DNA from 2 places in the Paraburkholderia sp. RL17-383-BIF-A genome. Region 2 is predicted to be linked to the other one. Evidence: riboswitches for the same ligand, from Rfam matches in the RefSeq annotation. Region 2 holds a riboswitch; the other holds the start of a gene.
The links. A riboswitch is a leader RNA that binds a small molecule or an ion and turns the genes downstream of it on or off. The one in region 2 is predicted to bind glycine.
Positions count from the first base shown of each region.

Region 1 (8,137 bases), on a different contig from region 2:
CGAGGTGCGCAAACTGCTGGTCCATCCGGCGTTCCGCCGTCAGGGCATTGCGCGGGCGCTGATGACGGAACTCGAACGCCATGCGCATGGATTGCAGCGCAGCCTGCTCACGCTCGACACCCGCACCGGCGACCACGCCGAGCCGCTCTATAGCGCACTGGGTTATCGGACAGCAGGTGTGATCCCGGGATACGCGCGTGGCACGCACACCCATGAGTTCGACTCGACCACCATCATGTACAAGGCGCTATGAGCGAAGCGCGGGCCCGGCCTGTGCGCCTCACGCGGTCTTCGAATATTTGAACGTGCCCTGCGCGCTGGCGATCAGCAGCTTGCCGTCCACCCACGCCTCGCTGCGCGAGAAAAAAATCGAGCGGCCCGCGCGCTCCAGAAAACCCTTGGCGGTGACCAGTTCACCGAGTCCCTTGTCGAGATAGTTGGTGGTCAGCGACAGCGTGAACGCATGCCGGGCCGGGTCGCCGCTCGGCGCGAAGATGCCCGCATAACCCGCCGACGCATCGAGCAGCGTCGCGATCGCGCCGCCTTGCAGCACGCCCTGGCGATTGAGCTTGCTGGCATCGATCGGCATGACCAGTTCCGCGTAACCGTCGCGCCATTGCGTCAGGCGAACGCCGAGCGATTCGAGAAACGGGTTGTCGATGGGAAAGTCGGACATGAGCATGCCTTTGTGTTCGAGATGAGAGATGCAAGATGCGCTCAACGGCGCGAATCGAGCGCAATGCGGACCGCAAGTCCGGCGAGCACGGTGCCCATCAACCAGCGCTGCACCAGCAACCACACCGGCCGCCCGGCGAGAAACACGGCAATCGAGCCCGCCATGCTCGCGATCAGCGCATTGACCGTCACGCTGATGACGATCTGCACGCAGCCGAGCGCGATCGACTGCGCGAGCACGCTGCCGTGCCCCGGCGAAATGAACTGCGGCAGCAGCGACAGGTACATCACCGCGATCTTCGGATTCGCGAGGTTGGTGACGAGCCCCATGGTGAAGAGCTTGCTGCGGCTGTCGTGCGGCAGGTCGCGCACCTGGAACGGCGAACGGCCGCCCGGTTTGACCGCTTGCCAGGCCAGATACAACAGATAGAGCGCGCCGCCGAAACGCAATGCGTCGTACGCGTAGGGCACCGTCAGCAGCAGCGCGGTAATGCCGAACGCCGCGCAGAACATGTAGAACACGTAGCCGAGCGCGACGCCGCCAAGAGAAACGAGGCCCGCGCGACGCCCCTGACAGAGCGATCGCGAGATCAGGTAGATCATGTTCGGCCCGGGCGTGAGCACCATGCCGAGCGAGACCAGACCGAAGGCGAGCAGCGTTGTGAGGGCGGGCACGGCATTCTCCTTGGCGAATGAAAGTCGGACAGTGCCGCCAAATATAGCCGATGCCGCCGATTTCAGCTTCGCGGCCGGCTTGAGAAATTCGCATTGGCGTATGAGCCGCATTCATGTTCAATTGCGGCGCTTCTGGCCACTTCTTGCGCGGTGACTCGCACGAAACACTTGCGGCGAATTATTTTGAACGGTATCGTCGAGCCGTTCTGCAATGCAGCGCGGGAGAGATCGTCAGAAATTCGGACGACGCCGACGGAGCAACCGCCCCGGAAACTCTCAGGCAAAAGGACCGCGCAGCAGGAACATCTGGAGAGCGGCGCACCGGCATACCGCGTGCGCCCACCGAAGGGGATTCTCCGCGCACGGCTCATCACTCATGACGGGCCGGCCGCCGCGGGGAAGAAACTCTCAGGTACATGGACAGATGGGGCATCGACGCCGGTTTCGACATGAAATCGACACCGGTGATGCTCAACTACTCTGGACCATGACATGTCACGAATCGCCATTATCGGCGCCGGCATTACCGGCGTCACGACCGCTCACGCCCTCGCCCAGCGCGGCCACCACGTCACCGTTTTCGAACGCCACCGCTATGCGGCGATGGAGACCTCGTTCGCCAACGGCGGGCAGTTGTCCGCCAGCAATGCCGAAGTCTGGAACAGCGCGGCCACCGTCATGAAAGGCCTGCGCTGGATGCTCACGCGCGACGCCCCGCTGTTGCTCAATCCCACACCCACCTGGCACAAGTACTCGTGGATGGGCGAATTCCTGCGGCAGATTCCGCACTATCGGGCGAACACCGTCGAAACCGTGCGGCTCGCGATCGCCGCGCGCGAGCATCTGTTTTCGATTGCCGAAACCGAAGGCATCGACTTCGATCTCGAACGGCGCGGCATTCTGCATATCTACAAGACGCGCAAGGAATTCGATGCCGCCAGCAAGGTGAACGCATTGCTGCGCGAAGGCGGCCTCGAGCGCAGCCCGGTGACGGCGAGCGAGCTGCATGGCATCGAACCCACGCTGCACGGCGATTTTTACGGCGGATTCTTCACGCCGTCCGATTCGACCGGCGATATTCACAAGTTCACGCGCGGCCTTGCTCAGGCGTGCGTGCGGCACGGCGTCGAATTTCATTACGATGCCGAGATCACCTCGATCGAGCAGCCTGCCGAGGGCCGTTTTACACTGGCGGTCAATCTCGAAGGCGAATCGCAGCGCTTTGCGTTCGAACGGATCGTCGTCTGCGCCGGGGTGAAGAGCCGCGATTTTGCAGCCATGCTCGGCGACCACGTGAATATCTATCCGGTGAAGGGCTATTCGATCACTGTTTGTCTCGATGACGAAATCAGCCAGCAGCGCGCCCCTTGGGTGAGCCTGCTCGACGACAGCGCGAAGATCGTGACGAGCCGCCTGGGCGTGGATCGCTTTCGCGTGGCCGGCACGGCGGAGATCAACGGCTTCAACCGGGATATCCGTTCGGACCGGATTGCACCGCTAGTGGACTGGACGCGGCGGTATTTCCCCGAGGTATCGACCTCGCGCGTGATTCCGTGGGCGGGCTTGCGGCCGATGCTGCCGAGCATGCTGCCCAAGGTGGGCCGTGGAAAACGGCGTGGCGTGTTCTACAACACCGGGCACGGACATTTGGGCTGGACCTTGTCGGCCGCAACCGCCCAGGCACTCGCGGGCGCGATTCAGTAGGCGTGATGCGGCGGTTTCGCTAACGGCGGTGGCTCGACATCACAGCCGTCCCCAGATTTGAACTCCCCGTGCTGCGGGAGTTTGGGCGGCGGCTGTGGCGTGAAATCGCCGCCGTCGTCCAATGGCAGATGCTCCATTTCTGCTAGTGTTCTTCTATCCGTGTTACTCCGGTGGAGAACCCATGCCGCACGCCCGCACCGCAAAAACCAAGGCACACAACACACGCCTGAGCGACGCACAGATCGCCATGGAAGCGACGCGGCGTCTCGCCTGGGACGCCGCGGTTCCCGAGCATGCCGTGAAGGTCCAAGTCTCGCGCGGCCGTATCACGCTGCATGGCGAGTTGCAGCGCGACCAGCAACGCACCGCTGCACTCGAAGACGTGACGCGCCTGTTCGGTGTAACAGGCGTTCTGGATCACACTGTCATCAAGCCCGAATGAAGTCAGCCCTTGGTTGTCTGACGTAAAAGCGCGCGGCAATGCCGCGCGATCTGCTTTTCCTCTTCGGTGTGAATCGCCTTCACCTTGCCCGCCGGGTCGCCTTCGGTTAGTCCCATGAAAGCCAGTCCGTCGCAGACGCGCGTGCGAATCGCCTCGCTGTGCTCTCCAATGCCGCCGGTAAACACCAGCAAATCGATTCCGCCCAGCAACGCCGCATAGCCGCCGATCGTCTTACGCACCGCAGTGGCAAAGGCATCGATCGCGAGCGACGCATTCGCATCGCCCGCCGCAGCGCGTTTTTCCAACGCCTGCATATCGCTCTCGCCATCCGCGTAGCCGGCAAGACCGCTCTCGCGATTGAGCAGCGTCTCCAACGCGCCGGCATCGAGCCTCTCCACGCGCATCAGATACAGCAGCACACCCGGGTCGAGATCGCCGCTGCGTGTGCCCATCGGCACGCCGCCGGTCGGCGTCAGGCCCATCGACGTATCGATCGACTGGCCGTCGCGCAACGCGCACACGCTCGAACCGTTGCCGAGATGCGCGAACACCGCGCGCGCCGGCAAGTCGGCGCCGAGCCGCGTCACCAGTGATTCATAAGACAGCCCGTGAAAACCGTAGCGCATCACGCCGGCCTCCACATAACGGCGCGGCAACGCGAGTTGTGCCGCGCGCGGCGGCAGCGTGGCGTGAAACGCCGTATCGAAACAGGCGAAATGCGGTGCATCGTCGAAAATTTTCTCGGCCTCGTCGATCAACGCAAGTGCCGGGGGAATGTGCAGCGGCGCAAAGTGCACGGCGTCCTGCAATTGACGCCGCACGTCGGCGCTAATCCGCTGATGCATGCGCAAATGCGGTCCGCCATGCACCACCCGATGCCCGACCGCCGAAGGCCGCGCATGATGCTGTTGCGCAAGCACCTGCGCGAGCTTTTGCAGCGCGTCGGTCTGCGATTCCAGTTCGTGCTCCTGCTGCAGCAGTACACGGCCGTCGGGCGCCTTGATCCACAAACTGCCGTCGCTGCGTCCAATGCCTTCCGCGCTGCCTTCCAGCAGGAGCGATTCGTCGCCACCGGCGTACCGGAACAAGCCGAACTTCAGCGACGACGAACCGCTGTTCAACACCAGAATCGTTTGATCGTCAGCACCGTCTGGAGTGCGCATGGTCATGCCTCGCTCAGCCTTTCCACGTCCAGTTGCGGATCTCTTCCCGGTCGATGCCCTCAGCGTGCGCATACGCCAGATGTTCGATGATCTGGCCACGCAACCATTCCTTCGCATGGTCGCCGACACCGCGCAGTTTCGGCACGCGATCGATCACGTCGATCGCGAGCGAAAAGCGGTCGACCTGGTTGATGATCGCCAGTTCGAGCGGCGTGTTGATGTTGCCCTTCTCGTGATAACCATGCACATGCAGGTTGTCGTGGTTCGTGCGGTTATAAGTCAGCTTGTGAACCAGCGACGCATACGAGTGGAAATTGAAAATCACCGGTTTGGTGTCGGTAAACAACGAATCGAAATCGCGGTCGGACAAGCCGTGCGGATGCGCGTGCTCCGGCATCAACCGGAACAGATCGACCACGTTGACAAAGCGGATCTTCAGGTCGGTGAACTGCTCCTTCAGAATCTGCACGGCGGCGAGCGCCTCCATGGTCGCGATGTCGCCCGCGCAGGCCATCACCACATCGGGCTCGACGCCCTGATCCGTCGACGCCCAGTCCCAGATGCCGATACCCTTGGTGCAATGCGTGACCGCCGAGTCCATGTCGAGATACTGCAAATGCGGCTGCTTGTCGGCGACGATCACGTTGACGTAATCGCGCGAACGCAAGCAATGATCGGCGACGCTTAACAGGCAGTTCGCATCAGGCGGCAGATAGATACGCACCACGTCCGGGCTCTTGTTCGTAACGACATCGAGAAAACCGGGGTCCTGGTGCGTAAAGCCGTTGTGATCCTGCCGCCACACGAGCGAGGTGATCAGCAGGTTGATCGACGGCACCGGCTGGCGCCAGCCGAGATCGCGTTTCGCCTTCTCCAGCCACTTGGCGTGCTGATTGAACATGGAATCGATCACGTGCACGAACGCTTCGTAGGTGGCGAACAGGCCGTGCCGGCCGGTCAGCACATAGCCTTCGAACCAGCCTTCGAGCGTGTGTTCGCTGAGCATTTCCATCACGCGGCCGTCCACCGAGAGTTCGCCGCCGTCCGCGTCGCTCGGGACGGTCTGCGCGAGCCAGGTTTTCGCGGACGCTTCATAGATCGCGGTCAGCTTGTTGCTCGCGGTTTCGTCGGGGCCGAACACACGAAAGTTCGTCATGTTCCGGCGCATCACTTCGCACAGGAACTTGCCGAGCACCTCGGTCGGCGATAGATACGAGCCACCCGGTTTCTTCACCGCGGCCGCGAAATCGCGAAACGCCGGCATGTCGAGCGTCTTGCATAACATGCCGCCGTTCGCATGCGGATTCGCGCTGATCCGGCGCGCGCCCTTCGGGGCGAGCTCGCGCAACTCCGGCACGAGGCGCCCCGCTTCGTCGAACAGCGACTCGGGCTCGTAACTGCGCAACCAGCTTTCCACCAGCTTCAGACTCTTGCCATTGGTCACCGGATCGAGCACCGGCACCTGATGCGCGCGCCACGAGCCTTCCACCTTGTGGCCGTCGACTTCCTTCGGGCCGGTCCAGCCTTTGGGCGAACGCAGCACGATCATTGGCCAGCGGGGCCGCGACGCGTCGTTGCTCTCGCGCGCATGCTGCTGGATCGCGCGGATTTCTCCGATGCACTGTTCGAGCGTAGCCGCCATCTGTTGATGCATGACGGCGGGATCGTCGCCTTCGACGAAATATGGCTTGTGGCCGTAGCCGGTCAGCAAGGCTTCCAGCTCTTCGCGGGGAATGCGCGCGAGAATGGTCGGATTGGCGATCTTGTAGCCGTTCAGATGCAGTACCGGCAACACCGCGCCATCACGGATCGGATTGAGGAATTTGTTCGAGTGCCACGAGGTGGCAAGCGGCCCGGTTTCCGCTTCGCCGTCGCCGATCATGACGGTGACGATCAGATCGGGGTTGTCGAACGCGGCGCCGTAGCCGTGCGAGAGGCTATAGCCGAGTTCGCCGCCTTCGTGGATCGAGCCGGGCGTCTCGGGTGTGCAATGCGAGCCGATGCCGCCGGGAAACGAGAACTGCCGGAAGAAGCGCTGCATGCCGGCTTCGTCTTCGCTGCGGTCCGGATAGATTTCCGAGTAATGCCCTTCCAGATAGCAATGCGCGAGCGTGGCCGGCGCACCGTGACCGGGACCCGCCACGTAGATGACATTCAGATCGAGCTTCCTGATCAGCCGGTTAAGATGCACCAACAGGAAACTCTGCCCCGGGTCCGAACCCCAATGGCCCAGCAAACGGTTCTTGATGTGTTCGGGCTTCAGCGGTTCGCGCAGCAGCGGATTGTCACGCAGATAGATCATGCCGGCCGAGAGGTAGTTGCAGGCGCGCCAGTAGCGATCCATGTTGCGCAACGTATCGGCGTCTAGAACTTGCGGCGGCGTAGGACGGGAAGTTGCTTCAGCCACGGCGTCACTCCTTGAAAAGGACGGTCAGGCGGGTTAGCGGGCGCGGCGGCGATGGTTCGTGATGCGGCGGGCGCGCAGAAATCAGCGCACCCGGCCATCCTGTCACGCAGATGACATAACGAAAGCGTAGAGGCCAAACCTCATTGCAGCGGGAATCCATGCCGCTTTTCAGGCGGCGAGCCCGTTCACGTCACGCAGTGTGACAGGAAGCGCGCGGCATGGTTCGATGCAATCGCCCCCGGCTTGAGCCAACTACATGTCCGCAATATCGCAGGCACTCAGCATCACGCCGCTTACGCCAGACGTAAGCGCATATTAAGGGAATGCGTTTATCCTCGTGATCTTGTACGCACGGCGGCGGAGCGCATCTGCGCATCCCGCTTTGCCCGCCCTCCTTACCTGACCACTCGATCATGCCGACACCCAGCCGCTGGAAAGCACCGTTGATCCTCGTTATCACATTCGTGCTGCTGTTCGCGGGTGTCGCTGTTCTGATCGGTGTGTTCGGCTTGCTGGTCAAGCTGTTCGGGCACGGCTGAGCGCCGCTGACGCGGGCGTGGCCGGCGCAAGATGTGTATCCTGAGAGAATCTTGCCGGCGCCATCTTATGGACACTCGTGCGCACTCATGCGTTCGCGAGACGTGCGACGCCCGGCTTTACTGCAAGGAGATGCCATTGACGGACCACGCTGATACTTCCCCGCCATCCGGCCAGCCGATTGACCCGGAATTGCTCGAACTGGCGCAGCAGGTCTTCGACCTCGCGCGGCGCGGCGATGCCGCGATGCTCGCGGCGGTGATCGAAAAAGGCGTACCGCCGAATTTGCGTAACGACAAGGGCGACAGCCTCGTCATGCTGGCCAGTTACCACGGTCACGTCGAAGCCGTGCGCACGCTGCTCGAACGCGGCGCCTATCCGAACCTGCGCAACGACAACGGGCAGACGCCGATAGCGGGCGCGGCTTTCAAGGGCTTCGACACGGTGATCGAAACCTTGCTCGCGCATGGTGCGGATGTGGAAGGCGCGTCGCCGGACGGACGCACCGCGTTGATGATCGCCGCGATGTTCAAT
Region 1 is NZ_JARESR010000013.1:62,469-70,605, reverse strand. Features, by position in the region: gene P0D71_RS17095 (GNAT family N-acetyltransferase) at 1-253, shown strand, start outside; gene P0D71_RS17090 (PaaI family thioesterase) at 281-676, opposite strand; gene P0D71_RS17085 (LysE family translocator) at 718-1,350, opposite strand; glycine riboswitch at 1,560-1,652, shown strand; gene P0D71_RS17080 (D-amino acid dehydrogenase) at 1,843-3,054, shown strand; gene P0D71_RS17075 (BON domain-containing protein) at 3,236-3,496, shown strand; gene P0D71_RS17070 (acetate/propionate family kinase) at 3,499-4,659, opposite strand; gene P0D71_RS17065 (phosphoketolase family protein) at 4,673-7,066, opposite strand; gene P0D71_RS17060 (hypothetical protein) at 7,480-7,605, shown strand; gene P0D71_RS17055 (ankyrin repeat domain-containing protein) at 7,742-8,137, shown strand, end outside.
Region 1: linked by a shared signal. The riboswitch ahead of P0D71_RS17080 (D-amino acid dehydrogenase) and the one ahead of gcvT (glycine cleavage system aminomethyltransferase GcvT) in region 2 are both predicted to bind glycine.

Region 2 (8,137 bases):
CGCGGTGACCACACGTCCGCCGGCGGCGTTTTCTTCGTTGACGGCGATCGCATAGAGATTGATCCAGTCGACCATGGAAAGCGGATCGCGCAGCGCCAGTTCAGGATTGCCCGACAGCGCGCGATACAGCTGCGGCGCACGGCGCTTCACCTGGAACGGGCCGGGCAAGTTACCGTCGGCGTCCGGGTTGTTGATGCCACAACCGCGTGCGACACACGCTTGCATTACGTCCCAGATCTTCAGCAGGCCGGTGCGCGTTTCTTCTTCCGTATGCCAGACGCGCTCGTTTTCCCACATTAACTGAGCGATGCTTTTGCCAGTCGATTCGCACAGCGCAAGCAACTCGTTGCCGCTGCGAAACGAGTGCGGCAATTGATCGACGGCGCTCAGCACTTTCGTGTTCGGCGCACCCGCCGTCACCACGAAACCGCCGCCCACCGACAGATAGGTCGACTCGCGCAACGTCTCACCCTGCGCATCGTAAGCGCGCAGCTTGAGACCGTTCGGATGCTCGGGCAGCGCCTGGCGATAAAACGCAATCTGATCTTTCTGCACGAACGGCACCTCGTGCGTGCCGAGCAGCGCCAGCTTGCGGGACACGCGCACGTTTTCGAGCCGCTCGGCGATCGTGTCCGGGTTCACGGTGTCGGGCGCATCGCCCATCAGGCCGAGCATCACGCCGCGATCGGTGCCGTGCCCCTTGCCTGTCGCGCCGAGCGAGCCATACAGCTCCACCTTCACCGATGCGGTCGCAGCAAGCAGCCCATCGCGTTCAAGCCCTTGAGCGAACATCAGCGCCGCGCGCATCGGCCCGACCGTATGCGAACTGGACGGACCAATGCCGATTTTGAAGAGATCGAACACGCTGACTGCCATTTACTGCTCCCTGCTGATAGATGGTTGGTTCATCGCGCCGGCAGCGGCAAACACACGGCGAGCCAGGCAGGCGGCGTGGGTGCGAGCTGTAGCGCGATCGGCGTATAGCGCCCGTCGAGGCGTGCCGCCAGGTGAAACAGTTCGGTCGCGTTCTTCGGGTCCCACTGACCCGAATAGCCGGGCAAGCCGGCTTCGCGACGTTTTGCATCGAACGGAACGCTCGAATGCACGAATTCTTCGTGGGTCTTGTTGCCGGCCGCGTATGGCGCGAGCCAGTTCAGCGCGGCTTCCAGCGAAGCGCCGTCCGTGCCCTTGTCCGGCAGCCAGTTGCGGTTATGGCGGCGCGCGGCGAGTGCCGCGGTCACGAGCGGCTGCAGATCGTAGGTGACGTAATGCAGCGCGTCGCGCTCGCTGAAATCGACCGTCGAACCATCCGGTTCGATGTTGTCGCCGATATGCTCGACGAACAACCGCTGGGCCGCATTGATCATCTTGCGGTTATCGAGCGTGAATGCGGCCATGGCGATCAGTTTGACCCGATGGCTCTGCCAGTTGTTTTTGTACGTGCCTTTGAGCGGCCGCGGCTGCGCGTCGATTTGCCCGATATAGCCGGTCGCGAGTTTCGTGAGAAACGCCATCGACGCATTGCGCGTCTTAACCGGCAACGCGCTCGCTGTCATGTCGTACGCGAGAATCAGCCCTTCGAAGCGGGTTTCGTCGATGGGATTGAAGCTTGGTTGATACGTCGTGACCCACGCGAACAGCAGGCGGTCGACGAGCTTCAGATACCGGTCGTCGCTGGTGGCGCGCCAGGCGAGCGCGGCGTCGCGCATCAGATCGAGATCCTGCTCCGCTTCGACGCTCTGGTCGTAAATGCCTTCGTGCGGCAGCGTGCCTTCGGTATGCAGTTTCGCCAGCGCATGCGGCTGGTCGTTCAGATGAGCCTGCACGTTGCTCACCAGCGCTTTCACGCCCGGATCGGCGTTCGTGCGTTCACTGGTTTGCAACGCGGGCGCCGCACAGAAATTCATCGCGGCCTGCGCTTGCGCCAGCGGCAGCAGCACTGCCGCGCCTGCCAGCAACAGTGTGCAGGTTTGCCGCCACGTGGGGGCTCGCCCTGGTTCGGTCCGGCTTTGCATCGATCGCACCTTTCGCGCCATGCGAAACTCCTCGTTAGGCTGATTCGGTGTGTGATGTTAGCCGTTTGCGGCCAGGAGCGACAGAGAACTCAGGAGAGAACCGCACAGCGCCCTGCCGCCTCTTTTCGAGACAGCGGGCGCTGCGCGGCAGCGGTCCGCTTACTCGTAGTCGGCGATCGGCACGCAGGAGCAGAACAGATTGCGGTCGCCGTACACGTTGTCCGCGCGGCCGACCGGCGGCCAATACTTCTTCGCGATCAGCGTGGGCAGCGGATACGCTGCGGTTTCGCGCGCATACGCGTGCTTCCAGTCATTCGCGATGACCACCGCCGCCGTGTGTGGCGCGTGCTTGAGCGGATTGTCCTCGCGGTCCGAGCGGCCATCTTCGACCGCGCGGATTTCCTCGCGGATCGCGATCATCGCTTCGATGAAACGGTCGAGTTCTTCCTTCGATTCCGATTCGGTCGGCTCGACCATCAGCGTGCCCGGCACCGGGAAGCTCATGGTCGGCGCATGGAAGCCGTAGTCGGCGAGACGCTTGGCGACGTCGTCGACGGTGATGCCGCTGGTTTCCTTGATCGGACGCAGATCGAGAATGCACTCGTGCGCGACCAGTCCGCCCGGGCCCGAATACAGCACCGGATAGTGCGGCGCGAGTTTCTTCGCGACGTAGTTCGCGTTGAGGATCGCGGTTTCGGTCGCGGCGGTGAGGTTCTTCGCGCCCATCATCGCGATATACATCCACGAGATCGGCAGGATCGACGCCGAGCCGTACGGTGCGCCGGACACTGCGCCAATGCCGTTCGGCGCGCGTTCATAGCCCGACGAGATCTGGTTCGGCAGGAACTGCGCGAGGTGCGCGCCGACTGCGACCGGACCGACGCCCGGTCCGCCGCCGCCGTGCGGAATGCAGAACGTCTTGTGCAGGTTCAGGTGCGAGACGTCGCCGCCGAACTGGCCCGGCGCGGTGAGGCCGACCATGGCGTTCATGTTCGCGCCGTCCACATAGACCTGGCCGCCGTGCGCGTGCACGATCTCGCAGATTTCACGCACGTTCTGCTCGAACACGCCGTGCGTGGACGGGTACGTGATCATGATCGCCGCGAGTTTGTCGGCGTGCTGATCGGCCTTCTTCTTCAGGTCTTCGATATCGACGTTGCCTTGCGCGTCGCAGGCAACCACGACTACCTGCATGCCGGCCATCTGTGCCGACGCCGGGTTGGTGCCGTGCGCCGAAGCGGGAATCAGGCAGACATTGCGATGGGCTTCGCCGCGCGAGGCGTGGTAGGCGTGGATGATCAGGAGGCCCGCGTACTCACCTTGCGAGCCGGCGTTCGGTTGCAGCGATACGGCCGCGTAGCCGGTGGCCGCGACCAGCATTTCTTCGAGCTGATCGATCATTTCGCGGTAGCCGACGGTTTGCTCAGCCGGTGCGAACGGATGGATCTGGCCGAATTCCGGCCACGTGACCGGCAGCATTTCCGAAGTCGCGTTCAGCTTCATCGTGCACGAACCGAGCGGGATCATCGAGCGGTCGAGCGCGAGATCCTTGTCGGACAGGCTGCGCAGATAGCGCAGCATTTCCGTTTCCGAATGATGACGGTTGAACACGTGGTGCGTGAGGTACGCGCTGGTGCGTTCGAGCGCGGCCGGCACGGATGCGGTGTTCGATGCGGCCAGTTTTGCGTCGAGCGTGTCGACTTGCGGAATGTCTTTCGCGCCCGCGGCTTGCGCGAACACTTCGAGCAGATCGGCCAGATCGCGGCGCGACGTGGTTTCGTCGATCGACAGGCCGACTTGCGTGTCGCTCACGCGGCGCAGGTTGATGCGCTTCGCAATCGCTGCGTCGTGCAGCGCTTGCGTGCGTACGCCGGTTTCGAAGGTGAGCGTGTCGAAGAACGTTTCGTTGACGAGCGTATAGCCGAGTTGCTTCGCACCTTCGGCCAGCAACGCGGCGATCCGGTTCACGCGCAGCGCGATCGTCTTCAGGCCGTGCGGGCCGTGATAGACGGCGTACATGCTGGCCATGATCGCGAGCAGCGCTTGCGCGGTACACACGTTCGAGGTGGCTTTCTCGCGACGGATATGTTGTTCGCGCGTTTGCAGCGCGAGACGCAGCGCGGGGTTGCCTTGTGCGTCGACGGTCACGCCGACGAGGCGGCCCGGCATCTGGCGCTTGAATTCGTCGCGCACAGCGAGGTAAGCCGCATGCGGGCCGCCGAAGCCGACCGGCACGCCAAAGCGCTGCGTATTGCCCACGGCCACGTCCGCGCCCCATTCGCCCGGCGGCGTGAGCACGGTCAGCGCGAGCAGGTCGGCGGCGACCACCACGTGGCCGCCCGCTGCATGGATCGCTTCGGCGAGCGCGCGATAGTCGCGCACGTCGCCGTTCACGCCCGGGTATTGCAGCAGCACGCCGAACGCATTCGCGTTCGCCGCCTCCGCAGCCGGGCCCACTTTCACTTCGATGCCGACCGGCGTGGCACGAGTCTTCACCACTTCGATGGTTTGCGGCAGCACGTCGTCGGCCACGAAGAACACGTTCGACTTCGGCTTGCCGATGCGCTGCAGCAGCGTCATCGCTTCAGCGGCGGCGGTTGCTTCGTCGAGCAACGACGCATTCGAGATCGCCAGACCCGTCAAGTCGACGATCATCTGCTGGAAGTTCAGCAGCGCTTCCAGACGGCCTTGCGAGATTTCCGGCTGATACGGCGTGTACGCGGTGTACCACGCCGGATTTTCCAGCACGTTACGCAGGATCACCGTCGGCGTGTGCGCGTTGTAATAGCCCTGCCCAATGTACGAGCGGAACACCTGGTTCTTGTCCGCGAGTTCACGCAGCGCGGCGAGCGCTTCGGCTTCGCTTTTCGGTTGCGCGAAGGGGCCGAGCGGCAGCGTTTCGGTGCGGCGGATCGTCTTCGGAATGACGGCGTCGATCAGCGCGGCGCGCGACGCGAAGCCGAGGGCTTCGAGCATCGCGTGCTGGTCGGCCGCATCCGGGCCGATGTGCCGTTCGGCGAAGGCGTCATGCACTTCGAGCGCGGCGAGCGAGAGAGGAGTGCGGTTCATCAGACGATCCGGGTGTTCGAGCTTCATGGGTGTTCCTGGCGGTGCGGCTATCTCTGCGCGAGGGACGCGCCGCACCAATCGGGTTAAACGTAAAGGTGAATCAGGCGCCGATCGACTTGCTGTACGCGTCGGCGTCGATCAGACGGTCTTGCGTGGCGTCCGCGGCCGGCTTGATCTTGAAGAGCCAGCTTTCGTACGGCGAGGTGTTGACCGAGTCCGGGGTGTCGGCCACGGCCGTGTTCGCTTCGATGATTTCGCCCGAGACCGGCGCATAGATATCGGAAGCGGCTTTCACCGATTCGATCACGGCGACGGTGTCGCCAGCGGTCACGGTTTTGCCCAGTTCCTGGACTTCGAAGAAGACGATATCGCCGAGCGCTTCCTGCGCGTGGTCGGTGATGCCGACCGTCAGCGTGCCGTCCGCTTCGGTACGGACCCATTCGTGCGATTCGGTGTATTTTAGATCGGCCGGGATGCTCATCGGATGCTCCTATGCGGTGTGATTCGGTAATGACTTAAAGGGCCCCCAAACCTGTCGCTTCGCGCCAGGTTCCCCCGAGGGGGAACAAGAAAACTTGGGGCGGCCCGGCGTTTTCTTGTGAAGGTTTGCGCACGCGCCGGCTTGCTTAAACCGCGAGCACTTTGCCGTTGCGCACGAACGGCAGTTTTACCACGCTTGCGGGAACGTTCTTGTCACGAATTTGAACGTGAACGGTGTCGCCCGGCTGCACGCCTTTCGGCACGCGCGCAAAGGCGATCGATTCCTGCATGGTCGGGGAAAACGTGCCGCTGGTGATTTCGCCTTCGCCTTGCGGCGTGACGACTTTCTGATGAGCACGCAGCACGCCTGCTGCCTTGCCGTTGTCCTTCAGCAGGATCAGGCCGACGAACGCGGCCTGCGAACCGTCCGCTTCCAGCTTGCCCTTGCCGACGAAGTCGCGCGGCGAGGTGAGGTCGACCGTCCAGGCGAGGCCGGCGTCGAGCGGCGAGACGTTGTCGTCCATGTCCTGGCCGTACAGGTTCATGCCGGCTTCGAGGCGCAGCGTGTCGCGCGCGCCGAGTCCGGCCGGGCGCACGCCTTGCGCTTGCAGCGCGTTCCACAGCGCTTCGACGTGATCTGCGGGGACGATGATTTCGAAGCCGTCTTCGCCGGTATACCCCGTGCGGGCTACGGTCAATTCGCCGAACGGCGTGTCTTCGATGCGGGCGGCGTTGAACGGCTTCAGCGCTTCGGTGGCGGCGCGCGCGGCCGGCACGGTTTGCCAGACTTTTTCGCGAGCATTCGGGCCTTGCACGGCGACGATCGCGTAGTCGCGGCGCGGCGTGATGGTCAGGCCGAAGCTGCCTTCGGCGTTGAGCTGGCCGAACCAGGCGATGTCTTTGTCGGCGGTGCCGGCGTTGACGACCACGCGGAAGTGATCTTCGCCGAAGTAATAGACGATCAGGTCGTCGATCACGCCGCCGTTCGGGTTCAACAGACAGGAGTACAGCGCGCGGCCGGGCGTTTGCAGCTTGGCGACGTTATTGGCCAGCGCATATTCGAAGAAGGCGCGCACGCGCTCGCCGGTGAAATCGACGACGCACATGTGCGAGACGTCGAACATGCCGGCGTCGGTACGCACGGCGCGGTGTTCGTCGATTTGCGAGCCGTAGTTGACGGGCATGTCCCAGCCGCCAAAATCGACCATGCGGGCATTGAGCGCACGATGGGTGGCGTTGAGCGGGGTGTGTTTGAGTTCGGTCATGGGGCCTCGGGCATCTCGCGAAACAAAAAAGGCCATGCGGCGCTACGCCTCGCGGCCTTTTAGCTGCGAGCGATGCGTTGCATGGCCCCTCTGTCCTCGATACCTGAGAGATTGCGTTGCCGTGAGAATGTGAATTCGTCACGGTGAAACGCGCGCCCCTTCGGTGGGCAGCCTGCCAGATCCGCTCGATTTATAACGACGCAGACGGCTACTGCCGCTCTCCAGAGTGCGAAAAACCTGTGCGCTGAGCTTGGTTCAACGCGGGTTCTTCGACGCGGTCGGTCCTTTTGCCTGAGAGTTTGCGGGTGTGCCCCTTCGGCGGCGCGGCCTGCGGTTTCCTGCGGCCAGCGCGCTCTCCCGACGCGTGCGGCGAATGTACGCGAGGGCCGGGGGCTTGTCAAATCTGGGCCCGCGAGCGGCACGGCGGTTGACGCGGCGTCTTGCCCTCGCCAAAAAAGCGCGGGACGCGATGCCCGCGCTTGCACTGCTTCGGCGCCTGAGCGCGCGATTATTCGCCGATGGCGTGTGCCGCGTTGTCCAGTTCCTGATTCAGCACGCGCTGTTCGTCGCTGGACAGGCCACCGCCGTGTTGCGCGGCCATGTCATGCGCTTCCTGACGGATCACGTCGAGGCGATGGTGCAGCGCGCCGCCTTGCGGGGGCGGGTAGTAGCCCTGATTCACGCGATTGTCGATACGGCGGCTGAGATTCTCGATGCGGCCGTCGACCTGGCGCAGGCGCTGATCCGCGATCTGCTGCGGGTTGGGGCGCGGTGCCGGCGCGGGTTGAGGCGTCACCACACAGGCGGCGAGCGAACTGAGCAGGGCGCACGCGGCGAGCGCGCGGATAGTACGGGGCATGAACTCTCCGGAAGTCATAGTCGTTTTGTCTTGCTACTTGGGTAGCAACGGCTGACTGCCGGAGCGCGCTGACCGGCGGCGCGTTCTTATTTGTAACGTTATGTTCCTTTCGGGCCTGTCAGGATCGTGGCCCGCGCGGGAGGCGGCAAGTGCCATTTTAGGTACACAAGGCGTTTCGACGCGCGGGCAAACAGTTCAGCGAACGCGCTCGAACGGCAGCCGGACGCCTTCTTCCGAACTCCGGGCGGCGAGTTCGATAATTGTCATTACGTCCACAGCGTCCTGAGCGCTGACCGGGAACTTCACGCCGTTCTGGATGGCGTCGGCCACGGCGATATAGAAGCCAACGTAATCTCCATTACGCGTCGGCAGCTCGCGCTCGACTTCCTGATCGCCTTCCAGTACGCGCAGCAACCCGGCCGCATTGCCCGCGCCGAAGCCTTCGTCGC
Region 2 is NZ_JARESR010000004.1:120,659-128,795, forward strand. Features, by position in the region: gene P0D71_RS06240 (L-serine ammonia-lyase) at 1-876, opposite strand, end outside; gene P0D71_RS06245 (alginate lyase family protein) at 906-2,015, opposite strand; gene gcvP (aminomethyl-transferring glycine dehydrogenase) at 2,175-5,111, opposite strand; gene gcvH (glycine cleavage system protein GcvH) at 5,185-5,565, opposite strand; gene gcvT (glycine cleavage system aminomethyltransferase GcvT) at 5,711-6,829, opposite strand; glycine riboswitch at 6,910-7,064, opposite strand; glycine riboswitch at 7,108-7,190, opposite strand; gene P0D71_RS06265 (YdgH/BhsA/McbA family protein) at 7,338-7,688, opposite strand; gene P0D71_RS06270 (oxidoreductase) at 7,884-8,137, opposite strand, start outside.